Thalassoroseus pseudoceratinae: one gene and its partner. The protein of the gene in region 2 binds, or shares a complex with, the protein of the main gene of each other region. Links are inferred from orthologs where the notes say so. Each region holds a gene or a part of one and is shown on either strand. Other genes may lie near its edges.

Region 1 (3,758 bases), on a different replicon or contig from region 2:
CGATCCCTGGAATGCCTGATATTAGAGTCAAAATATCGAGGGTGTGAATCGGATGCTTTTGAATTTCCAAGAACTCAATTTCCGTCAGCCGTCCACTCTTTGACAGAATCTCTTCGGGAACACGGGTCATTCCCCAGTCGTGAACTAACCCGCAAATCCCTAGCAATCGGACATTAGAAACGTCAAATCCCATTTCGACGCCGATTGTCATCGCCATCAAAGACGTTTGCAACGCACGCTCGCTCAAACCTTGTTTATCGGCACTCATCGCAATACTTAACACATGCTCGTTGTCCTCAGCCATATCCGTGAGATAGGTCGCAACAAGTTGTGCAATTTGCTTCCCGTTGAGCTCCTGCCCATGACCAACCTCGCGCATCATTGAGTCGAGTGACTCTCGAGTCGCCTGATGCTGCGTCAGCAACTCCTCGCGGCGTGATGCATCAAAGGGTTTCCGACCGTTGGAAACCATCTGGCCTTGCATTGCAGGGCCATCATTTTTAACAAGCAACACGCCCTGATCGATAATCGAATCTAGTCGTTCGATCAGCTCTGAAGTCGTCCCGACAGTTTGACGCCCTTCAATGTCGGAAACATCGAGTGTCACATTCCCTAAGTCATCCGGATTGATACGAACATTGTCTTTACCATAGGAGGCGATCCGCTGCTTGAGTTGAGACGTGATCGTTGTCCCTTCCGCGACCAACAGCACACCGGCACTATTGAGAAGTGGATGCCGCAACTTGGTCCCTGTCAATAAGTCAGCGATCTGCACAGAGACACCAGGCAAACTGGCGTCCCGATCGGACTCGGAAATCACAGGTTCAGATACTAGGGATTCGGTCATCGGAAATGAGAGAGTACAAGAAAGTAATGTTTCATCGTCATTCGGAGCGAAGCGATGACGCAAAGGTCGCCACAGCAGACCATAGTTCATGTGCTAGGCACGAATGAGACTTTTTCGCAATCCTGGTGAAAAGAAACAACATCGTCACGAACATCATGTAGTCTAAAACGAGCAACCAAATCATTCGACCACATACGAAACCCGTTAAATCGTTGTAACCGGAGTCCTCATCAAACTCTTAGCCCGAATCCCAAGATAACAAAACGCAACAAAACGCAGCGTAAGCTAGTTTAGGAACGAATTCATCCCACTCTTCATGGACTCATTCTCCCTCACTGAATTCCTGATTGGCAACAACGCAATGACAACTCAAATCAGCCAAACATCACGCCTGACAGCGGCTATTGTGAACCCTCTTATGGGTTCCACTCGAGACGTATTCACAATGATGCTTGGTTGTGAGCCTGTTCGGGAAAGTCTTACGCTAAAGAATTCTGTGGTCCCGGCCTTCGACCTCAGTGCGGTCATTGGAATCACAGGCGGAGCAACCGGAACCGTCGTTTTTAGCGTGGCCCGCCAGACGGCCTTGAATATTGTGGAACGCATGTTGGGGACGAAAGTCGAGGAAGTCAACGCCGATGTCCGAGACGCCATTGGCGAGATCACGAACATGATTGCCGGGTCTGCAAAAGCCAAATTTGAACAACTAAATCTCTCGATCAGCACCCCCAATATCATTAGCGGAGCTGACCACGAGATTCATTACCCGACTTCGATCAAACCGATCTGCCTCAACTATCAATCCGACGTCGGCAAATTCTGTCTTGAAGCCGGTTTCGCACCAAACTAGCATGCACGATCTGTGCACTCCATTCACTCGAATACACTCATTTCCAATCTTTACTTGGTTATATAGAAAGACCACGCTCATGCGAGCACTAGTTGTTGACGACTCAGGAACAATGCGAACCATCATCAAGCGAGGACTCTCTCTGCTGAGTGTCACGCAAGTTGCAGACGCTGAAGATGGCGTGCAAGCACTCAGTCTCTTCAAGTCCGCGGAGTTCGATTTAATCCTGAGCGACTGGAACATGCCGAATATGGACGGGCTGGAATTCCTAGAGAACGTCCGAAGTATCAACGAGACAATCCCGTTCATCATGATCACCACGGAAGCGGAGCGATCACGAGTGGTCTCGGCAATTCAAGCCGGTGTTTCAGACTATATTGTCAAGCCGTTCACAGTGGATGTCTTGAAAGCAAAACTCGACCGTTGGATCCCTGCAGCGACCTAATCCCCCAGGGGAACGAGGTCGACCGTGTGTGGCACCCCAGGGCCACTAGCATCCTTGATGCTAGGAAGACTTGCATCCTAACAAGACACATTCTTGCCAAACCTCAACTGTTGGTAAGGCGGCAGGATGCAAGAGTTCGACTGATACCGGATATGAATTAGTCACTATTGAGAGAAGAAAGAACGGTTCTGTGGTGCAGCAACCAATTCGTATGTTGGTCGTCGATGATTCGCTCCTCTATCGCAAGATTGTCCGCGATGCTTTGGAAGCGATTCCTGGCGTCGAGGTCGTCGGCTCCGCAGGTGATGGAATCGCCGCCGTGGAGAAGATTGAGCGGTATCGCCCCGACCTCATTACACTCGATCTCGAAATGCCACGAATGAACGGAATTGAGGTTCTGGACCAACTTCGATCTCGCCAGTGGTCCACGAAGGCAATCATGATCAGCGGGGCCAACCAGTCGGACGCTGAACGCACAATGAATGCCTTGCGTCGGGGAGCGTTTGATTTCATCGTCAAACCGCGGACCGATTCCATCGAGCATAGCCGCCAAAAACTGATCCATGATTTATCGGAGCGAATCGAGGCATTCCGTATCAAAACACAGCGTGTCCAACCGACGATTCCGGTTCCGGCGAAACCCGCGAGTCTTCAAGAGTCTTGGCGGACTCGGGCATCGGGAACAATCGAGGCCGTTGCCATTGGAATCTCCACGGGGGGACCGGATGCACTTCGACAGCTAATCCCGCAACTCCCAGCGGACTTCCCGGCTCCAATTTTGATCGTTCAGCACATGCCACCGATGTTCACGCGGTTGCTGGCTAATGGTTTGAATTCCTCGAGCGCATTGAATGTTCGAGAAGCTCAATGCGGGAACCCGATGGAACCGGGCAATGTGTATATCGCACCGGGCGGCAAGCAGATGAAAGTCGTCAAGATTGGTGACGATGTCCACGTCAAAATCACCGACGATCCGCCGGAAAATAGTTGTCGACCGGCCGTGGATTATCTGTTCCGCTCACTGGTTCCTGTGTATGGCGCGAATACGCTCGGCGTGATCATGACCGGCATGGGGTCGGACGGTTTGCACGGCTGTCGCGAGTTGAAGAACGCGGGCGCCAAAATCATGGTTCAGGATGAAGCTAGTTGTGTCGTCTTTGGGATGCCTCGGTTTCCGATTCAGGAAGGACTGGCGGACGAAGTCGTTCCCCTGCAAGACATGGCCACTCGGATTCAACGCAGTGTCGCGAGCAAAAGTCTTGTTTAGTCCGTTCGCACGACTTGCCATGCGAAAATTTCTCTTGGATTCGGTGCAGAGCGTTACGCCCGCCGATCTGACAGATCGAAAAAAACAGCAATCGGGATGCCTTCCGAATTGTTTTTGATGGATCGAGTTTCATATACTACCAATAGATTGGAATGCTTTGATCCGTTGGTGGTAAGTCTTGATGAAACGATTTTTGCTCGGTTTGAGCTTTCTTGCGTGTGTTTCCCCATTGGCTGTTGCGGATGAGTCGCAATGGTCGCGGTTGGAATTGACGCCGAAAACCATCACGCTCCGCGGCCCTCATGCCAAGCAACAACTCTTGGTTACAGCTTGGGCATCGCAATCTCTC
Region 2 (3,859 bases):
CTGCGACCGAAAAGTTACAACTTCAGCAGGCGTTGGATTCCCTAAGCGTCGCGGTGGACGTACTGATGCTAGGCGTGCACCGTTTCCGCCGCCAACGCATGCTCAAGAAGCCCCCGCAAAAGCAACCCCACGATTGAAGGCTGTTTTCGGCGTCGGTGAGAGAAGTCTCGTTGACAGTCTTTCCCCAAGCGTCGATACTGCATCGCTTCATACCGACAGCTTCGATGAGTGCTTTATGAACGATTTGGCAGAATACACAGCGAAAGTCGCCCAGCAAGCGCGAGCGGCATCACGCGAATTGGCATTGGTGACTGGTGAGCAAAAAGCCGGCTGGCTGAGAAAATCCGCCGATGCCCTGCGTTCTCGCACGTCGGAACTTCTGGAAGCCAACGAAAAAGATATCGCACGCGCTCCGGAATATGGTCTGACCTCCGCGGAAATTGATCGGCTGCGTCTGAGTGAGCCCCGTATTGCCGGAATTGCAGAAGCACTGGAACAAATCGCGTTGTTGCCAGACCCGGTTGGTGAGATTATCGAAGGCGGTGTTCGCCCGAACGGCTTGATGGTTTCCCGTGTACGCGTTCCGTTGGGCGTGGTGTTCTTCATTTATGAATCACGTCCTAATGTGACCGTCGATGCCGCTGCGTTGTGCGTCAAGAGTGGCAACGCGGTGATTTTGCGAGGTGGAAAAGAAGCATTCCACAGCAACCAGGCGTTTCACCGGTTGCTTGCCGACACACTCACCGCATGCGAACTGCCGACGAATGCCGTTCAGCTGGTGGAAACCACCGACCGAACTGCCGTCGGGCATTTTCTGAAGCGGTCCGAGTTCATCGACGTGACCATTCCCCGAGGAGGTCGCGGGCTGATCGAACGGGTCACCGCAGAAGCCACGATGCCGGTGATTAAGCACTATGATGGCAACTGTCATGTGTACATCGATGCCCGCGCTGATCTCAAAATGGCCGAGAATATTGTGGTCAATGCGAAGTGCCAGCGACCGGGTGTCTGCAACGCCGCCGAGACGATGCTGGTCCATTCGAGAATTGCAGCGGAGTTTCTACCAGCAGCTGCAACCGCGCTTCGTGACTCGGGCGTGGAACTTCGAGGCTGCCCACGGACTTGCGATATCGTCTCCAATTGCCAACCGGCCACGAAAGAGGACTGGAGGACGGAATACCTCAGTCTCACCCTCGCCGTCAAAGTGGTAGACGACTTAACGGAAGCCATCGGCCACATCAACGAATTCGGCTCTCATCATACGGACGCCATTGTTTCGCAAGACATCACCGCGATTGAGCGATTTTCGGCGGCGGTGGATTCTTCGGCGGTTGTGGTGAATGCATCGACGCGGTTCAACGATGGTGGGGAATTGGGCCTGGGAGCGGAAATCGGAATCAGCACGGACAAGTTCCACGCCCGTGGCCCCTGCGGTTTGCGGGAACTCACCAGCTACAAATACATCGTGCACGGCAACGGTCAGATCCGAAACTGATCCAACCGCAACCGTGAGCAGAGGAGAAGCCAAGGATGGCGGATGTTCTCAGTCAAGGCGAGGTCGAATCGCTCCTGGCGGCGCTCGGGCCTGGCAACAAAAAGAAAAAGAAGAACAAACCGGCGGCCGCTCCCGGAAGTGGCGGACGGGCCATCAACGTCTACGACTTCAAACGGCCCGAACGCGTCAGCAAAGAGCAGATGCGCGCGTTTCAAGCCCTGCACGATGGGTTCGGCCGTGAGTTCGGTGCCTCACTGTCTTCGATGCTGCGGACAATCGTCGAAGTCAAACTCATCAGTGTCGACCAACTGACATACAGTGAGTTTGTCTTCAGCGTCGAAAACCCGACGTGTTTCAACTTAATGCGATCGGACGGACTCGACGGGCACCTGATCCTCGATCTCAACCCGACGATCATCTTTCCGATTTTCGACCGACTTCTTGGTGGCGGGAAAGAGTCGCGACATGCGATCCCTTCGCGACCGCTCACCGACATCGAAACACGCCTCGTCGGTCGCATCACGGACCTTGCTATCAAAGGTCTCGAAAATGCCTGGGACCGGCTGTGTGAACTCAAGCTCTCCGTCGTGCAAGTCGAGAGTAACCCTCAGTTGGTGCAAATTGTTCCGCCGAACGAGGTCATCGTCCTGATCAGCTTTGAACTGACGATGGGCGATACACGCGGAATCATGAACTTGTGCATCCCATTCAACACCATCGAACCGCTGGCGGGGAAACTATCTTCAGACACTTGGTCCGCGTATACGAAAAAATCAGCAGACACTCGGCAACGACTCAACCTGGAAACGCACATGGGCAGCGCGGGAGTCGAGGTCATCGTGCACTTGGCCGAAACCAAAATTTCCGCCGGAGAGTTGGCGACATTGGCTGTTGGCGATATTATCACGACAGAACAGGAACAGACCTCCCCCTTAACTCTCTTGGTGGAAGGTCATCCAATGTTCACCGCCTACCCAGGCGTGTTAAAATGGAAAAAGGCCGTTCGGATTGGTGAGGTCATCTCGCGTCCGCAGGATCTGGTCGAGCAGAAAGTTCGGGAAGCGGAGGCACAAGCCGCTGAATCCGGAGCTTCTATCGAGCCCGCGGGGTGAAACCCCGAGAAATTTGAACGTCGCGCGGATTTTTCCACCCGCACAGGGTATTCATTGCCGACTGGCTTGCTATACTCCTTGTTTCCCCGCTGGAATCGGCGGGCGAATTTCGCATTGAATCAACTTAATTTAGCCTGCAGCGTGCTTGTCATGCCTAAACAAAAAACCCACAAGGGAATGAAGAAGCGTTTTCGTGTGACCGCTTCCGGGAAGATTAAGCATCGTAGCGCTTACCGTGGTCACAAGCTCAGCCACAAAAACGGCAAGCGTAAACGCCATCTTCGTGCCGACAACGTCGTCACGGGAACCGAAGCGAAAACCATTATCGAAGCGTTGGCCCCCGGAATGTAATCCGCTTGGTCTCGGCCAACGAGCCGGCCAAATACCGGGATCGTTTCTGTATTCGTCCTCAACATCGATTGATCCGTTGGATTTGACATGAGAGTTACATCGGGGAAGGCGCGTCATCGCTCCAAGAAGCGTCTGTTCAAAGAAGCCAAGGGCAATCGCGGCGGCCGCGGCAAGTTGCTGCGGAGCGTCAAAGAAACGATCATCCGGTCCCGGCAATTCGCGTATCGAGACCGTCGTGTCAAGAAGCGCGACTTCCGCGCTCTCTGGATCACGCGGATCACAGCGGCTTGCCGTATGAACGGTTTGTCGTACTCCCGATTCATTTTTGGCCTCAAACAGGCTGAAATCGAGCTGAATCGGAAATCACTCAGCGAACTCGCCTACAATGAACCAGAAGTGTTCGCCGAAGTTGTGAACGCTGTCAAAGCCAAGCTGGACGGCTAAGGCAACCAGAACTCGGCAAGTCCCAGGATGCTGGCAAGCGAAGTTCTCGTTCGAACTCCTTGCCGCATCGCCTGCGCAAACTCAGAAGGCCGGAAATTGAGTGTTTGCCAGGGTAGGGGCCTCACACGCTGAATCGCGTTTAGCCTTTGTGTAGCGTTTCTGAACGGGTGGTTCCGAACGAATACGCAGTTGCATGAGCTAGACGGCAACTAGCGGTGGTTTCCGTCTGCGTTTTCGGCCTCCGCATACACGAGCCACCTCAAGCACGACAACTTCTGAACGCGGACCGTCACATGGATGCTTTGGAAGCCTTCTCCGAATACGAAGCCGCTGCCATTGAGGCATTCCGAGCCGCGACATCGGCCGAGGAACTGGAGTCGGCTCGTGTCGAATTTCTCGGCCAAAAGAAGGGCCGGCTTCGCGACCTGCAAAAAGCCGTCGGTAAATCGAAGCCGGA

What was found.
Region 1: the proteins of fliM (region 2) and G6R38_RS19685 are in contact, whole or in part, in a crystal structure (PDB 4IGA), measured with the Thermotoga maritima proteins. The link is inferred for Thalassoroseus pseudoceratinae from one-to-one orthologs. Residues at the interface, in WP_004081085.1 of Thermotoga maritima: Asp3, Val4, Leu5, Gln7, Ile10, Asn11, Leu13, Ile14, Leu17, Met18; in WP_004081049.1 of Thermotoga maritima: Ala83, Gly85, Gln86, Gln87, Val90, Ile91, Ile94, Lys99, Asp100, Phe101, Ile102, Val103, Arg110.

What each region holds. Positions count from the first base shown.
Region 1 is NZ_JAALXT010000005.1:490,074-493,831, forward strand. The notes cover bases 593-3,459. They hold G6R38_RS19685 (response regulator), read left to right. Parts: upstream 593-1,776; coding sequence 1,777-2,142; downstream 2,143-3,459. Other genes in these bases: G6R38_RS19675 (HD-GYP domain-containing protein), read right to left, coding at 593-847; G6R38_RS19680 (chemotaxis protein CheX), read left to right, coding at 1,266-1,697; G6R38_RS19690 (protein-glutamate methylesterase/protein-glutamine glutaminase), read left to right, coding at 2,333-3,409. Also shown: more of G6R38_RS19675, read right to left, coding at 1-592; G6R38_RS19695 (DUF1549 domain-containing protein), read left to right, coding at 3,591-3,758. UniProt on the Bacillus subtilis protein: Involved in the transmission of sensory signals from the chemoreceptors to the flagellar motors.
Region 2 is NZ_JAALXT010000004.1:284,925-288,783, forward strand. The notes cover bases 601-3,568. They hold fliM (flagellar motor switch protein FliM), read left to right. Parts: upstream 601-1,530; coding sequence 1,531-2,607; downstream 2,608-3,568. Other genes in these bases: G6R38_RS15455 (glutamate-5-semialdehyde dehydrogenase), read left to right, coding at 601-1,495; rpmI (50S ribosomal protein L35), read left to right, coding at 2,758-2,958; rplT (50S ribosomal protein L20), read left to right, coding at 3,046-3,402. In the rest of the region: G6R38_RS15450 (PP2C family protein-serine/threonine phosphatase), read left to right, coding at 1-137; more of G6R38_RS15455, read left to right, coding at 236-600; pheS (phenylalanine--tRNA ligase subunit alpha), read left to right, coding at 3,696-3,859. UniProt on the Bacillus subtilis protein: One of the proteins that forms a switch complex that is proposed to be located at the base of the basal body.